4 regions of the Parabacteroides sp. Y3-G-102 genome follow, and region 4 is predicted to be linked to each of the others. Evidence: riboswitches for the same ligand, from Rfam matches in the RefSeq annotation. Region 4 holds a riboswitch; each other region holds the start of a gene.
The links. Region 4 has a riboswitch for cobalamin ahead of NBH16_RS17470 (TonB-dependent receptor). Riboswitches for the same ligand answer to the same signal wherever they lie in the genome.

Region 1 (3,931 bases), on a different contig from region 4:
CTCCTCATTCCGACTTCGAAGGATCAAGACGATCAAACGGTAGTAAGGCGGGTAACGGAACATACTACGCTCGCTCAATTGCAAGCTCACCATTTCCTTATAAGCAAAATGCTGCACCATACGGATCAAAGGATGCTCCGGCTGAGTAGTCTGCAAGATCACCGTACCCCGCTTATCCCGTCGTCCGGCACGTCCGCTAACCTGTACCATCAATTGATAAGCCCGCTCGTGCGCCCGGAAGTCAGGGAAATTCATCAGGCTATCGGCACTCAGGATTCCGACCACGCTGACATTCCCGAAATCCAATCCCTTCGACAACATCTGGGTACCAATCAAGATTTGTGTCTTCCCCTTCTCGAAATCCGAGATGATCCGCTCGTAAGCCGTGCGGGTACGGGCCGTATCGAAATCCAGCCGCTCCACCTTCGCCGCTGGGAATTGCCCAGCGATCTCCTCCTCTACCTTCTCCGTACCGAAGCCTTGCATCTTGAACTCCGTCCCCTTACACTCGGGACATACCTGCGGCAAGCGGTAGGTATAACCGCAATAATGGCAAACCAGCTGATTATGCGCCTTGTGGTAGGTAAGGCTAACGTCGCAATTCACGCAACGAGGCACCCACCCGCACCCTCGGCACTCGATCATCGGGGCGAATCCCCGGCGGTTCTGGAATAGGATCGCCTGCTCGCCCCGGGATAGGGCCTCCCGCACCTTCTCCACCAACAGAGGGGAGAAAAGGGTATCTTTCATGATCTTCTTGCGCTTTAGCTCCTTCACGTCCACCGTAATAATCTCCGGCATCAAGCAATCACCGTAGCGGGTAGATAACTCAACCAGACCGTATTTCCCCGCCGTAGCGTTGAAATAAGAATCGATGGAGGGAGTGGCGGAACCCAATAAGGTCTTACCGCCGTGCATACCCGCCAAGACGATGGCAGCGTTACGGGCATGGTAACGGGGTGCCGGGTCCTGCTGCTTATACGTATTCTCATGCTCCTCGTCCACGATAATCAAGCCCAAGTCCTTAAACGGAAGGAAGAGGGACGAACGGACCCCCAATACCAGCATAGGCTCGTCGTTATGCAATAGCTTATTCCAAACTTCCACCCGCTCGTTATCCGAGAACTTAGAGTGGTAGACCAATAGCTTATCCCCGAATAATTTCGCCAGCCGTTCCGTGATCTGGGTCGTGATAGCGATCTCCGGCAACATATATAAAACCTGCCGCCCCAGCCGCAAGACCTCATGGATCAAACGGACGTATATCTCGGTCTTACCACTGGAAGTCACGCCATGAAGCAAGCAGACCTCTTTCGTCTTGAAAGCCTCATGGATCTCTCCATAGGCTTTCTCTTGCGCCGGACTGAGCGGATTCGGCTCTTGCAAGCGGCAGACAGATACTTGCAAACGACCCACCTCTTTCTCGTAACTCTCCAAGATACCCCGTTTCAGCAGCCCCTCCAATACCGCAGAGGTATAACCACTGCGTTCCAATAGCTCTTTCTTGGAAAGCTCCTTCGATAAAGCGGGATTCAAGGTATGGCTTAAATCCAAGAAGCTGACCAGCAGAAGCTCTTGCTTCTTCGCTCGTTTCAAATCCTCGAACACCGCCTGTAATTTCGTCTCATCCCGGTAAGCCTCGGCCAAACGGATAAACGCCTGTGTCTTGGGAACGAATCCTCGCTTTAGCTCCTCGCTCACCTCGACCGCCCCTTTCACCATCAAGGAAGAGACGATCGGGACAACATTTCGAAGACCGGTCTTCTTCTCCAACTCCGAGATCGTCAATTTCAAAACCCCGCTAAAAGCATCCAGTACCGCTTGCTCGTTCGGGCGCAAGGGGGCGGTGGCCTCGAAATCCTCATTATAAGTAACCGCCGTCTCGCTTTCCAACTTTAAGCCGGAAGGCAAGGCCGCCTTATACACGTCGCCCAGCTTACATATATAATAAGAAGATATCCATTTCCAGAAACGGAGTTGCGGACGGCGGAGCACCGGCGTGGCATCCAGCAAAGCGTAGATCTCCTTCGTCTCAAAATCGGATACCGGTTCCCGGTCGTGTACCTCCATGACGATAGCCGTATAATATCGTTTCTTCCCGAAATGCACGATCACCCGGCAACCGGGAGTCACGGCTCTCTCCAGATCTTCGGGTATCCGATAGGTATAGCTATTCTCCAAAGGAAGGGGAAGTATGACGTCCGCGTATTTCATTCAAACAGGTGTTTCATTACGAGCCCAAAAATAACAAAAAAGGCCGGACTTCTAAAGCCCAGCCTCTCTCATTTTATTTTCACCTATTTAGAACAAGATCGCTGCCGTGATAGACCATCCACGGTTCTTTCCGGCACCGTCGGAGAGGTTCACCTTCTCAATACTATAGTTATCAGTCAGTCCCAGACCATAATTGAAACCCACCTGCAAGTGGCTGATCAGTTCCACGCCGGCACCGAAGTTAAGACCTGCGCTGAAATTCTTCGCCTTCACCTGATCCGCTACGGAACCCGGGATATCCCAAAACTTATCACCGCCTACACGGAAACCGATATACGGACCGGCTGCCAGATACGCCTTGACGATCGGTAAGCCGAATTTCCATTTCAAGTTGACCGGAACATCGATATAATCCGTCTTCATCGAAGTCTTCACCCCGCCAGCCGAGGTCGTTTCCAAACCCTTTTGCGAATACAACACTGCCGCATCGATCCCGACACCCACCAACGGTAAGGTCGTCTCGATCATCGGACCCACTTGGAAGCCGGTTACGTTATCCGCTTTCAACACGTCCGAGTTGAAATGAACAGACGATATATTCACACCTCCCTTGATACCGAATTTAAGCTGAGCGTTCGCCGGAAGCGCCATCAACGCTAGCAAGGCAACCATAACAAGTCCCACAATTTTCTTCATATTCATACTTCTTTTGTTAATTACTCGTTGCAAATAAACGCACTTTTCTAATAATAAACAAATATTCTCTATAGAGTGTTCACGGAATACCCCAGTCCTTTAAACGCAAAGAAAGCATGCATCTTACACACGGAGCTCATCCCGTCGGTCAGATTCATGCTTCTTTCCCTAATTATTATGGCAAAATAATTATCCGAAACCATGAGACGACTTGATAAGAAAACCTTGGATAAAGAATAGTAAAAACCGGATACGGTTCTTGCGTTCTCTTCCGGCCTTTCCTCGAAGCCGTCGAAAATATACACGCCTTGCAGGTCTTCTGACTTACTTCCGGTCTTAAGCGCCTTCCCATTCACTTGAATGAACAGTGGCAACAGTATTGCTCAACCCGTTTATGAAGCTTACAGCAGCGGGACTGTCCGGGATTCTCACCCGATTCCCTTTTAATCCCTATCCGGCGATTGCCGAAAGGGAACAAAGCATGTAGCAAAGATACATAAAGTTTTGATGTAGCCTAACACTTTCCACAAAAAATATCCTTATATTCCCGGTTCCTGATATAGCATAAAGCCGCCCCGATAGCCGTGCGATATTCGGCATACTCCGGTATCTTGAAATGGACATCGCACATCTCCTCCAGACGGGGGAAAATATCCGGGCATTGTGGCAAGCGAGTCAGGTTACCGATCAATACGATATTCTTGATATCGCCATTTAACGAGGCGAAAACAGCTCCTTGTCCGATGGTCTGCAAGACCATATGAACGATACCGAGAGCGATATCCTCAACCTTAGCGTTCGCGTCCGCTTTTCCGAAAATAGAGGCTGTCACGTCCAGCGGCAGGCCGGGTAGCGGATGCGGCGTAATATCCCGGATATGCAAGTCGATATCATTCAAGGAACCGTGCTCGGCCAAAGACGCTATTTGGTGAAAGTCATGCGTTTTCAATAATAGCTTAGACAAGCCGAGGATTGTTCCGCCACCGATACCCAATCCCCCGATATGCTCGATCGTGGAGCC
Region 2 (3,931 bases), on a different contig from region 4:
CTTATCCGGAGCAGTGACGAATACACCGGGATTGGGCGCTGCTCAACAGGCTTATTCAGATATGACGGGGATCTCGGATGAAACGATCGCTTTAGGATATGCGGTTGCCTATCCGTTAGGTGTGATCGGCATTATCTTGTCGATGATTTTTATCCGTTATGTTTTCCGTATCTCTTTTGCGAAGGAGACGGAACAATTGGAAGAAGAGACGGATACGGAATCGGGAGGAGAGGCTGTACCTATCTCTTTGGTGGTGAAGAATCCGGCGATTTTTGGTCGTAGCGTAAGTGAGCTATCTAAATTGTTGGAACACCGTGAATTTGTTATTTCCCGTATTTTACGTAACGATACGAATCGGATAGAGATCGTGGCGGGGAACACGGTATTGAATGGGGATGATAAGATTTTTGTTATTACCGCAGAGCATGACGTGGAGGCGATAAAGACTTTTATCGGTCAAGAAATACAGATGGATCGTAAGCAATGGATTCCGGCGGAAAGCCAGTTTATCAGCCGGCGTATTTTGGTTACCCGGTCTGAAATCAACGGTAAGCAATTAGGGGCTTTGCAGTTACGCCGTTTACATGGAATTAACGTGACTCGGATCAATCGTGCGGGGCTGGAGTTGGTAGCTACTCCTAATCTGGTCTTGCAAATAGGCGACCGGGTGACAGTGGTCGGTAGTGAATTGGCGGTGGAGAAAGTTGCCGAGACGCTGGGTAATTCAATGAAACGCTTGAATGAACCTAATTTGGTGACTATTTTTGTTGGTATAGTTTTGGGTATTATCGTGGGAAGTCTTCCTATTAGTTTTCCGGGTATTCCTCAACCGGTGAAATTAGGATTAGCGGGAGGTCCGTTGATCGTTGCGATATTGATAAGCCGGTTCGGTTATCGTTATAAATTGGTTACTTATACCACGCAAAGTTCTAATTTACTATTGAGGGAATTAGGAATCACGTTGTTTCTCGCCTGCGTGGGATTGAGTGCGGGTGAAGGTTTTGTCGATACGATAGTCAATAAGGGTGGTGTAGCTTGGATCGGTTATGGTTTTATAATAACGTTATTGCCTCTACTGATTATCGGTTGTGTGGGAAGGTATTTTTATAAACTGAATTATTTTACGTTGATGGGATTGATTGCGGGAAGTACGACCGATCCTCCTGCGTTAGCCTATTCCAATATGGCGGCAGGAAATGATGCGCCGGCGGTTGGATATGCGACGGTTTATCCATTGACCATGTTTTTGCGTGTGTTGACCGCACAGTTAATGATATTATTCTTTTATACATAGAATAAATATTTTGTTGTTAGTAATGTTTAGAAAAGTGTAAACTCCCTAGCCTTCCGCCGAAGTGATTCGCCGGGGGGCTTTTTTGTTGCTAATCAAAAAGTAAACATGTATCTTTGCGGCCAATCAAGGTGTAGATGTTATCGATTCCGATAATAATCAGTAAAAGGGAATCCGGTGCGAGTCCGGAGCTGTACCCGTAGCTGTAAGTCCTTGGAGCCCCGGCAAATCTTGTTGCCACTGCCTATCGGATAGGCGGGAAGGTAGCCGACAGAGGGTGGACGAGCCAGAAAACCTGCCATGATTTTGTTATGCGACGTTTCGGGTGAAGACGTTGGTAAATCTAAATGTTGCTATGCGAGATTTATATCTTATAAGATGCCTATGCGTTTTTAGCGCATGGTTATTCTCTTTGGGTGTCGCTTACGGTCAACAGATCGATACGACGGCCTATCACGAGCTTTCCGGGGTGGAAGTGGTGGAGAAGGTACGTCCGTCGGTCACCCGTGAAGGTACGCCTTTGCAAATTATGGACCGGGCGGGAATCGATCGCTTGGGAGTACAAGACCTATCCGAGGCCGTGAAACGCTTCTCGGGAGTTACGGTACAGGATTATGGGGGGATCGGAGGATTGAAAACGGTCTCGGTACGTAGCTTGGGGGCGAAGCATACCGCCGTCAGTTACGATGGGGTGACGATTACGGACGCGCAAAGCGGGCAAGTCGATATCAGCCGTTTCTCGTTGGATAATGTGGAGATGGTTTCCTTGTCAATCGGGCAGTCGGATGACATTTTCCAAACGGCAAGGGTGTATGCTTCGGCAGGCGCCTTGAATATACAAACCGGAAAGCCCACGTTTAAAGACAAATCGTTTCATACTTATCTTAAGGTTAAGGGAGGTTCCTTCGGGCTTTTTAATCCTGTGCTGCATTATGATCAAAAATTAGGAAAGCGTTGGAGCGCATCCTTACATGGTGATTTCGTGCGTGCGGATGGACAATATCCCTATACATTAATTAATGGGGAATTGGAAACGAGAGAGAAGCGAAGAAATAGCGATATCCATTCTTTCCATTTGGAAGGTAATCTATTCGGCGATTTTGGAAGGGGAGGCGAACTTTCCTTTAAGGCGTACTATTTTGATTCGGAGCGGGGGCTTCCCGGTTCTGTTAATTTATATAACAAGAACACTTCTGAACGATTATGGGATAATAACTTTTTCGTGCAATCGGGGTATAAGAATGTTCTTAATGAGAAATTTACGCTACGGGCCATGGCTAAGTATAATTATGCTTTTACTCGTTATTTAGATATAAATGATAAATATGCTGCGGGCGAACAAGTCGATTTGAATACACAGAATGAGTATTATGGCTCTGTAGGTTTGCTGTATACTCCTATAAAGTATGTATCGGCGACGTTGACTACGGATTTAACTCGCTCTATGCTGGACAATAATTTTGTGAACGGCCCTAATCCAAAGCGAATGGCCTCTCAATCAGTACTAGCGGTGCAATATAAGAACAGTCGATTCACGGCTACCGCTAGTTTATTGGGAACATATATCACTGATAAAGTGGAGCAAGGGGAAAAACCGGATGATAAGAGGCGTTTATCCCCGGCTGTAAGTTTGTCTTGGCGGCCATTCTCGGAAAGTACTTTGCGGATACGTGCCTCTTACAAAGATATATTCCGGGTTCCTACATTTACGGACTTGTATTACCTCCGTATGGGAAATACAAATTTGAAACCGGAAGAAACTTCCCAATATAATGTAGGGGTAACATGGAGTTCTTCCTGTGGGGATTGGCTGCGGCATTTCAGTATTTCGGCGGATGGATATTATAATACGGTGAAAGATAAGATCGTGGCTTTACCTACCATGTATGTTTGGAAGATGATGAATATGGGCGAAGTGGATATTAAAGGGGTAGATGTAAATTTATCTACACAATTCCGATTGCCCTTACGAATGAGCTTGCTTTTGGCTTCCACTTATTCTTTTCAATACGCGGTTGATGTGACAGATCCGGAAGCTAAGAATTATAAGGATCAGATTCCTTATACACCTCGTCATTCTGGCACGGTTTCCGTAACCTTGGAAAATCCATGGGTAAATGTCTCTTATATACTGACTGCGGTTGGTGATCGTTATGCATTGCCGCAAAATATAGATCGGAACAGGATTGATTCTTATATAGAACAGAGTATTTCTATAAATCGAGATTTTCGTTTTCGATATTTCGGTTTGCGTTTGCAAGGTGAATTGTTAAATCTTGCGAACGTGAATTATGATGTTATTCAGTATTATCCCATGCCGGGCCGTTCTTGGCGTTTAAGTATTTGTTTATCCTATTAGTAAACTATAAAAGTAAAGTAATGAAAAAGAAGAATTTAGTTTGTGTCTCTGCCTTGTGTGCATTGATGTCTTTCTCGTTTGTCAGCTGTGATGATGACAATGAGCCTTCACTGAACATACCAAATGTATCTGTAACTAATGTCAGTTTTACGGATGAGAATCCGGAAGCTTTAAAAGTTAGCGGAACCTTAAATTGGACAGCTCCGTCTTCTGTTGACAATGTAACAAAGTACGTGATTTATGGTTCCTCTGATGGAACCGCTAAAGATATGAAAATTGCG
Region 3 (3,931 bases), on a different contig from region 4:
TTCCGGTATGTAAAACCAAATCCGGTTTAACATCGGTTACTACATTATTAATACGGACACGCTCCACGAACAAATGCCGTCCCAATTGGTCTAAATACACCTCCAACTGCTTTACGCTTTTGCCATCCTTGAACCATTCATTACTAATCTTATAGGCCCGGAAAGTTACCGGACGGGCGGCAGGCATAAAGCCCGGTTGCTCGCTCTCGTCGTTATTTCCCATTTTAGCCTCTAGCTCTTTACACGCTTTTTTCACGTAGTCGAGTCCTCCTAAAAGACGTGGCCCGATATCACTCACTAACCATGCGGATCCTGCCGTACCGAAAATATAAGTTACCGCATAGGCCACGGGCATTACATTTACCATAGCACTTTTATCCGTATCGCTAATATTCATCTGTCCGATCGTATCTTCGGCAACTCCTAATACTGCCGACATCGTCTGGGAGCCCGCCAATAATCCTGCGGCCTCGCCTGCGTTATATCCCATAAGTTTCGCTAACAAAAAAGGAGCGATCAAACAAAATATACACATGACGGCGGCGAAAAGCATTTGAGGAAGACCTTCCTTTTTCAATCCCCGGAAGAACTGTGGCCCAACGCTATATCCTACAGCGAAGAGGAACATCAAGAAAAAGACGGACTTTAACGGTCCGCTTATATCGATTTTTAATTGCCCGATCAATACACCGACCAATAATACGCTGGTAACCGTTCCCAGCGTGAACTTCTTTATCTTAAACTTGCCAATCCAGAAACCGAGAGCTAAGGTTATGAAAATAGCTAGCTCCGGATAATGTTGAAGTAAATTAGTTATCCATTCCATATCTATTTATTTGATGTTAAACAAAAAAGATGCTATTGGAACAGGGATTCTTTGAAAGATGTTGTTACTTTTCGGGATTATTTATATAAATTTGCGACCGCTTAGGTGATAGAGTTTGTCTACCGACAACTCTATAAAAGGGAATCCGGTTAGAATCCGGAACAGTGCCCGCTACTGTGAAGCTCTTGAAAAGGAAAGCGTTCTGCTATGCCACTGTCTTAAGAAAGATGGGAAGGTTGCTTTCCGAGCCAGTCAGGAAACCTGCCAAGCGAAGTAATGATTAATTCCTCCCGGGGTCAGGAGTAATTAAGAGGATAGAAATATCACCTATATCTAAAAGATGTTGGAGACGTAATAATACGTTGTCTCCGTGGGATTGATATGTAATCTAATTATTAATATATTCATATGATGAGGAAACACTTACTATCTTTCTTCTTGCTGGTCATCAGCCTAGTTTGTCGTGCGCACGATGGCGAGAATTTTGTAGCATCCGATTTATTCGCCTCTTTACAACCGGGCGATAAGGCCGCTTTATTGATGGTACATTTTGGAACAACCCATGATGATACCCGTGCCTTGACAATCGACGCGATCAATCAAAAAGCGAAAGAAGCTTTCAAAGATGTTGAGTTGCGTGAGGCATGGACTTCTCGCATTGTAATGCGCCGCTTAAAAGCTCGTGGCGTAGAGAAACTGAACCCGATCGAGGCCTTGGAAAAATTAAAGACTGATGGTTATACACATGTCTTGATCCAATCCACGAATATAATCGAAGGTATCGAGATGGAATCCTTACGTAAGGATGTTGCCACCATGAAATCTTCTTTCAAGGAGATTCGTATCGGTAATCCTTTATTGTATACACCGGAGGATTATGAGGCGGTAATCGTCGCTATCACAAAAAATGGGGCGAAAGAAGGCGCTACTTTATTGGTAGGCCATGGCACTTATACTCCGGCGACGGCTCAATATGCCATGTTGGATTATATGTTGAAGGAGAAGGGATTCAAGGATTATTCCGTAGGAACCATCGAGGGCTATCCTACTTTTGATACGATGGTAGCCCAAGTAAAGGCCAATGGAACGAAGAAAGTCTTGTTGATGCCATTTATGTTTGTCGCCGGAGACCATGCGAAAAACGATATCGCCGGTGATTGGAAAGAGGAACTGGAAAAGAAAGGCTACGAGGTAAGCGTATTTATGGAAGGTCTGGGACAGAATCCGGATATTCAGAAGATCTTCATCGAACATGCCCGTTTCATGGCTAAACATAAGATGATCGATATCGTTGATAAGAAGAAAGCTTATGCGGTAGAGAAGGACTAAAAAAGTTCTCCAAATCTATGTTTTATTCCTTTCGGAAGAAAAAGTAATTCCTTCCGAAAGAAACTAAATTTTCATTCGAAGGAAAATGGAATTTCTTTCGAAAGGGATTTCACATGCATACAATAAACAGTTATAATGCTAAATATATGAAAAGAGTTTTGACAATCTTACCGTTGACAGCCTTATGTATCAGTACGATGCAGGCACAACACAAGAATGAGTACACGAATTTCGCCGATACGACATTCAATATTCAAGAAGTCGTAGCGACCGCCGCACGCAAGCCACGTCCACAAATCACGAAGTTGGACGTACCTATGAAATATCTTCCTATTTCAATTAATAGCATTACGGCGAGTAGTTTGGAGTTGCGAGGTATCCGTAATATCCAAGATGCGGTACGCTTTATGCCGGGCGTACGATTCCAGACATCTTATGGCGCATTTCAACAATTGTCGATCCGTGGTTTCGATCATTCTATCATGATGATAGACGGTATCCGCGATGAACGTTCGGCAATAAACAACTCTTATCCCGTACCCGATCTATCCTGTATCGAGTCTATTGAATTATTAAAGGGACCGGCTTCTGTACTTTACGGACATTCAGCCGTAGGTGGAACCTTGAATATCGTTCGTAAATCCCCGTCAGAGAAACAGAGCGTTAATGCTCGATTGGCCTACGGTAGTTACGAGAATAAAGAGGCGACACTTGGCATGGGCGGTAAATTGGTCGGTCCGGTCAATTATTACGCCAATGTCAACTTTTCCGATCAAGAGGGCTGGCGTGATAATGGCAACCGTCGCTTTTCCGGTTATCTGGCATTGCAAGCTAAAATGACGGAACGTGACATATTAGATGTTCGCGGAGGTTTTAACCGCGACTTCTATGGGACGGAGATCGGTCTTCCCGATTTAATGGCAAATGATGTATATAATGTGCAAACAGGACAGTTATATCTCCATAAAAATGAGATGCTACCGGGACTTGACCGTGAGGCTCGCTACAATAACGAGTCCGACTTTATGAAGAATCACGCATGGAACGTATCGACGCAATACACACATACTTTTTGGAACGGCGCGAAACTAACAGATCGCCTTTCTTACAATAACGACGATATCAACTATTTTGGGACGGAAGCCCTCGACTATCTCGAAAGTGATGATCCGATCTATGATCATTATTATATGAAAAACGGCCAGAAAAAATATATCTGTTTGGACAGTGTATATCTTTCTTTCCCGCTTCGCTTCTCCCATATAGCCAAGACGGTAGCCAATACGCTCGAGCTAAGCGGTAAATTCAGGACGGGTGAGATAAAGCATACGTATATGGGAGGTTACTCTTTCGTCGCCTTGAATCGTACCAGCTATTCGGGCTATAATTTAGGAGATGATGTTCAGGGTCCCGGCCTTTATTCGCATGTATCCGTTTATGATCCGCATAGCATGGGATATATGACCAGTAAATTCTCGAAAGCAACGGTTACGCATCATTATTCCAACAGCCTTTATCTTCAAGATATGGTTGAGTTCAACGAGCAATGGAAGGTATTAGCCGCTCTACGTTACGACTTTTTCCGTTATATGTCCGCCAGCGCTACAACTCCTACCGGACGACGTGAGTATGAGGAGCATTCAAGCTTCAATATGATAAAGAATAAGGCGTTGACTTATCGTTTCGGAGCGGTCTATCTGCCCCATCCGAATACATCCATTTATGCGTCTTTCGCCTCTTTCTTCAAGCCGATCCGTACGTTCTATCAAGATAACG
Region 4 (3,931 bases):
TGGGAGAAATCCTGTCCGTATAAATCCTCTAAGGTCTTTACTTCCTCGATAAAGCTATTACGTACGTAAGGAGCTAGGTAGAAGTCGAACGCCGGTATCGCCTGTCCGCCATGCATCTCGTTTTGGGCGGTCTCTAGAGAGATACAGCCAAGGATACTGGCGGTTTCGATTCGTTTAGCCGGACGTGATTCGCCATGGCCGGCAGAGAATCCGTATTTCAGGACGCGATCCAACGGGTGTTGTACGCAGGTCAAGCTTTTAGTCGGATAATAATCTTTATCATGAATATGGAGATAGTTGTTTGATACGGCTTCCTTGACCTCTTCGCTCAATAAATAGTCATCGACAAACGGCTTGGTGGTCTCGCTGGAGAATTTCATCATCATGCCGGCGGGTGTATCGGCGTTCATATTCGCGTTCTCACGGGTGATGTCGTTGGATTTGATATTGATAATCTCCAAGAACATATCCCGTGTTTTCGCCTTGCGGGCTACGCTTCGCTGATTTCGGTAAGCGATATATTTCTGCGCTACGTCCTTCCGGCTACTGGCCATCAATTCCAGTTCCACGGCATCTTGAATCGCCTCTACGGTCATTTGAGGTTCTCCCTTGAATGAGATATGATCTGTGATCTGGCGAATCAGTTGCATATCTTCTCCCTTATCTGTATGCAACATGGCTTTACGGATAGCGGTTACTATCTTCTCCTCGTTGAAGCCAACGATACGCCCGTCCCGTTTAACAACTGTCTGTATCATGATGTCGATTAATTTGTGATTGATTATGCGTGCAAAGGTATCTTATTACACTATATGATTTTCTTTTTGGAAAACTTTTTGCTGATTAAATTATGTTAAGGTGTTAATTTGTAGTGCGTTGTGAAAAGTTTTGGAAAACTTTGTGTCTTGTATGATTGCTTTTGTTTTCCTTTTTGGCGATGTGATGTGTTATAAGCTTCTCTTTGTAAAGCTTTTAAAGAACATAAGCCGGGATATATTTTTGTTTATATAAAATAATTCATACTTTTGCCCCCGTTTTGGTGATGACGTAAAACCATCCGGTTTCGTCATAAAGAGGGAATCCGGTGTGAATCCGGAGCAGTGCCCGCTACTGTAAGCTTTTGTAAAGTAGAAAACATTTCTCATACCACTGTCTGTAAAAGACGGGAAGGTCGTTTTCTACGAGGTAAGTCAGGAAACCTGCCAAGCGTTTTTATTGCTGTTTTTCTCGGGGTCAGGAAAGCGGAAATATACATAATAACAAATCGTTTATGAAAAGAAAGTGTTTGTGCGCGGCTTTAGCTGTAAGTTGTGCGATAAACGTATCATTTGCGCAGGTACGTTTACAGGGTAAGGTCGTGGATGAAAGTAATGAACCAATTCCGGGCGCGAATATCCGCGTGTCGGAATCCTTGAATGGTACAACCACGGATGCCAGCGGAAAATTTGAGCTGAACCTTCCCGATGGTAGACATCGTATTCGTGTGACTTACCTTGGCTATGAGCAAGGCGTGTATCAAACGGATCACTCGGAAAAAGATGTCGTTATTAAGCTGAAAGAAAAGTATGTGAATATCGATCAAGTGGTGGTAACCGGTACCGGTTCGCATCGCCGCATGAGTAATTCCCCTATTCCCGTGAAAGTGCTTACGGGAAAAGACTTGAAAGAGGCGAGCGTAACCAATTTCCAAGATGCGATGACCAAGCTGAATCCGAGTATCGTATTTATGGAAAACGGACAGGGGGCTACGATGAATATGAACGGATTGACAGAGAAATACGTGGTTATCTTGGAAAACGGTAAGCGTTTGGCCGGCGATGATACCTATTCCCGTATCGATATGTCTAACGTAAAGCGGGTAGAGATCTTGAACGGGGCCGCTTCCGCTTTGTATGGTAGCGACGCGATCGCCGGCGTTATCAATATCATCACGGATGATTCCCGCAATAAGGTGAACGTGACGAGCAATAGCCGTTATGGTAGCAAGAACCAATTCTTGCAGTCGGTCAACGCGGACGTGAATGTAGGGAAGTTCGGTTCATATACTTCTTATCAATATCAACGGGCCGATGGTTGGCAATTAAATCCCTATACGGAGAGTAAAGGCGAGTTGGTTCCTACCAATAAGCAAGCTTCCGAGGGATTTCACCGGAACGTGATCAACCAACGTTTCACGTACGACGCTACGGATCGTTTGTCTTTTTATGTGCGTGGCACTTTCTTCGGACGTTCCAGCGATCGTCCGATGCCGATGGATAAAGTGAATACGACCAACTATGATATGAGAAAAGAGACGTTCACTTATGGGGCGGGCGCTCAATACATGATTAATAAGAACTCTTATTTGAACGCTGATTATCTGTCGGACAATCATAGTACGTATAAGGATTTCTTTGATGGAAAGAAAAGCGGAGAGAGTGATATGACGAAACGGATTCATTACCATAACTTGAATGTCAAGGGAATCTTTCGTTTGGGCAAGTATAATAAGCTTTCGGCTGGTACGGAGTTCATTAAAGAGTTACTGAGTAGCGAGACGGATAACATAGCGGGTAAAAGTATGTACACGACCGCGCTTTATGCTCAAGACGAGATCAATATCAATGAGCATTTCCAAGCGTACGCGGGTTTGCGCTATATTTACCATGAGAATTTTAAGAGTTATGCGACTCCTAACGTGGCTTTGCTGTATAAGGTAGGCGGTTTTAATTTCCGCGGATCGTATGCGGCTGGTTTCCGTACACCTGAATTGAAAGAGCTGTATACGGAATCGGAGAAGAAAGCGTCCGGAGCGACTCGCCTTACGATCGGTAATCCGGATCTGGACCCGGAGAAGAGCGACAATTTCACGTTGAGCGCTGAATATACGATGCGGTATTTCTCTTTGTCCGTATCCGCTTTTATGAATAACGTGCGTAGCATGATTAACTATAAGATGTTGGATACGGCGGAACGGGATGCTTATAACACTGCCCATGGTACGGACTATGATGAGATACAGATGCGTGCGAATATCGATAAAGCGAAGATCAAAGGTATTAACGTGACCTTCAATAGTTATCTGGGAGCGGGCTTTACCTTGAATGGTGGCTATAGTTTCATGGATGGAAAGAACGTATACGAGGATGAACCTTTGGATAAGACCGTTAAGCATAGTGGTACGGTAGCGGCTATGTGGTCTCATACTTGGAATAAGTATAAGCTGAACGTGAATTTTAACGGACGTATCCAAGGGGAACGTTATTCTACTTCTTATGGATACGCACCGAAATATTCCTTGTGGAATCTCAATACGAGCCATACGTTTAGAGCCGGCGATTTCTTGTTGGAACCGGGAGTAGGTATCGAGAACCTTTTTGATTATGTAGATGATCGTCCCTTTAATTACAATTACGCTACATTGACCCCGGGCCGTACCTATTACGTCAGCCTTCTGGTCCGTTTCAAGCAGTAAACTGTCACATGTCAACTATTAACTAATATAATAATGTATAGGGGATTTTTACGATCCATGTTTGTTTGTTCACTCCTGCTTGGGCTCGCCTGTTCATTATGGGCGAAACCCGGGCGGGAGTTTTACGCTTCCGATATCCGGGAGAGCATGGAAAAGGGAGATAAGTTAGCGATCTTGATGGTACATTTCGGGAGTGCTTACCCGGAAGCTCGTACCCAAGTACTCGATGTGATGAACAAGCGTGTCAAGGAGGCTTTCCCAGACGTGGAAGTCCGGCAGGCTTATAGCGCCCGTAGCGTAGTGAGTCGGTTGAGGGCGCAAGGTGTTTGGGTTCAGTTGCCGGCGGACGCCTTGGTAGAGTTGCGTGATCAAGGGTTTACCCATGTGATAATCCAACCGACTATCATTATAGAGGGTGTGGAGATGGAAGCGATCCGCAAAGAGGCGGAACAGCGAAAAGGTTTGTTTAAGGATTTG

Region 1: another riboswitch for cobalamin. It lies ahead of NBH16_RS08465 (porin family protein); the one in region 4 lies ahead of NBH16_RS17470 (TonB-dependent receptor).
Region 2: another riboswitch for cobalamin. It lies ahead of NBH16_RS16910 (TonB-dependent receptor plug domain-containing protein); the one in region 4 lies ahead of NBH16_RS17470 (TonB-dependent receptor).
Region 3: another riboswitch for cobalamin. It lies ahead of NBH16_RS15645 (sirohydrochlorin cobaltochelatase); the one in region 4 lies ahead of NBH16_RS17470 (TonB-dependent receptor).

What each region holds. Positions count from the first base shown of each region.
Region 1 covers NZ_JAMOKU010000013.1:77,683-81,613, reverse strand. Annotated here, with positions in the region: gene priA (replication restart helicase PriA) at 1-2,214, opposite strand, end outside; gene NBH16_RS08465 (porin family protein) at 2,302-2,910, opposite strand; cobalamin riboswitch at 3,203-3,405, opposite strand; gene coaW (type II pantothenate kinase) at 3,425-3,931, opposite strand, start outside.
Region 2 covers NZ_JAMOKU010000037.1:4,708-8,638, forward strand. Annotated here, with positions in the region: gene NBH16_RS16905 (putative transporter) at 1-1,294, shown strand, start outside; cobalamin riboswitch at 1,404-1,608, shown strand; gene NBH16_RS16910 (TonB-dependent receptor plug domain-containing protein) at 1,647-3,650, shown strand; gene NBH16_RS16915 (DUF5074 domain-containing protein) at 3,671-3,931, shown strand, end outside.
Region 3 covers NZ_JAMOKU010000032.1:16,999-20,929, forward strand. Annotated here, with positions in the region: gene aspT (aspartate-alanine antiporter) at 1-826, opposite strand, end outside; cobalamin riboswitch at 912-1,109, shown strand; gene NBH16_RS15645 (sirohydrochlorin cobaltochelatase) at 1,238-2,155, shown strand; gene NBH16_RS15650 (TonB-dependent receptor) at 2,302-3,931, shown strand, end outside.
Region 4 covers NZ_JAMOKU010000039.1:39,675-43,605, forward strand. Annotated here, with positions in the region: gene NBH16_RS17465 (anaerobic ribonucleoside triphosphate reductase) at 1-758, opposite strand, end outside; cobalamin riboswitch at 1,020-1,221, shown strand; gene NBH16_RS17470 (TonB-dependent receptor) at 1,271-3,454, shown strand; gene NBH16_RS17475 (sirohydrochlorin cobaltochelatase) at 3,488-3,931, shown strand, end outside.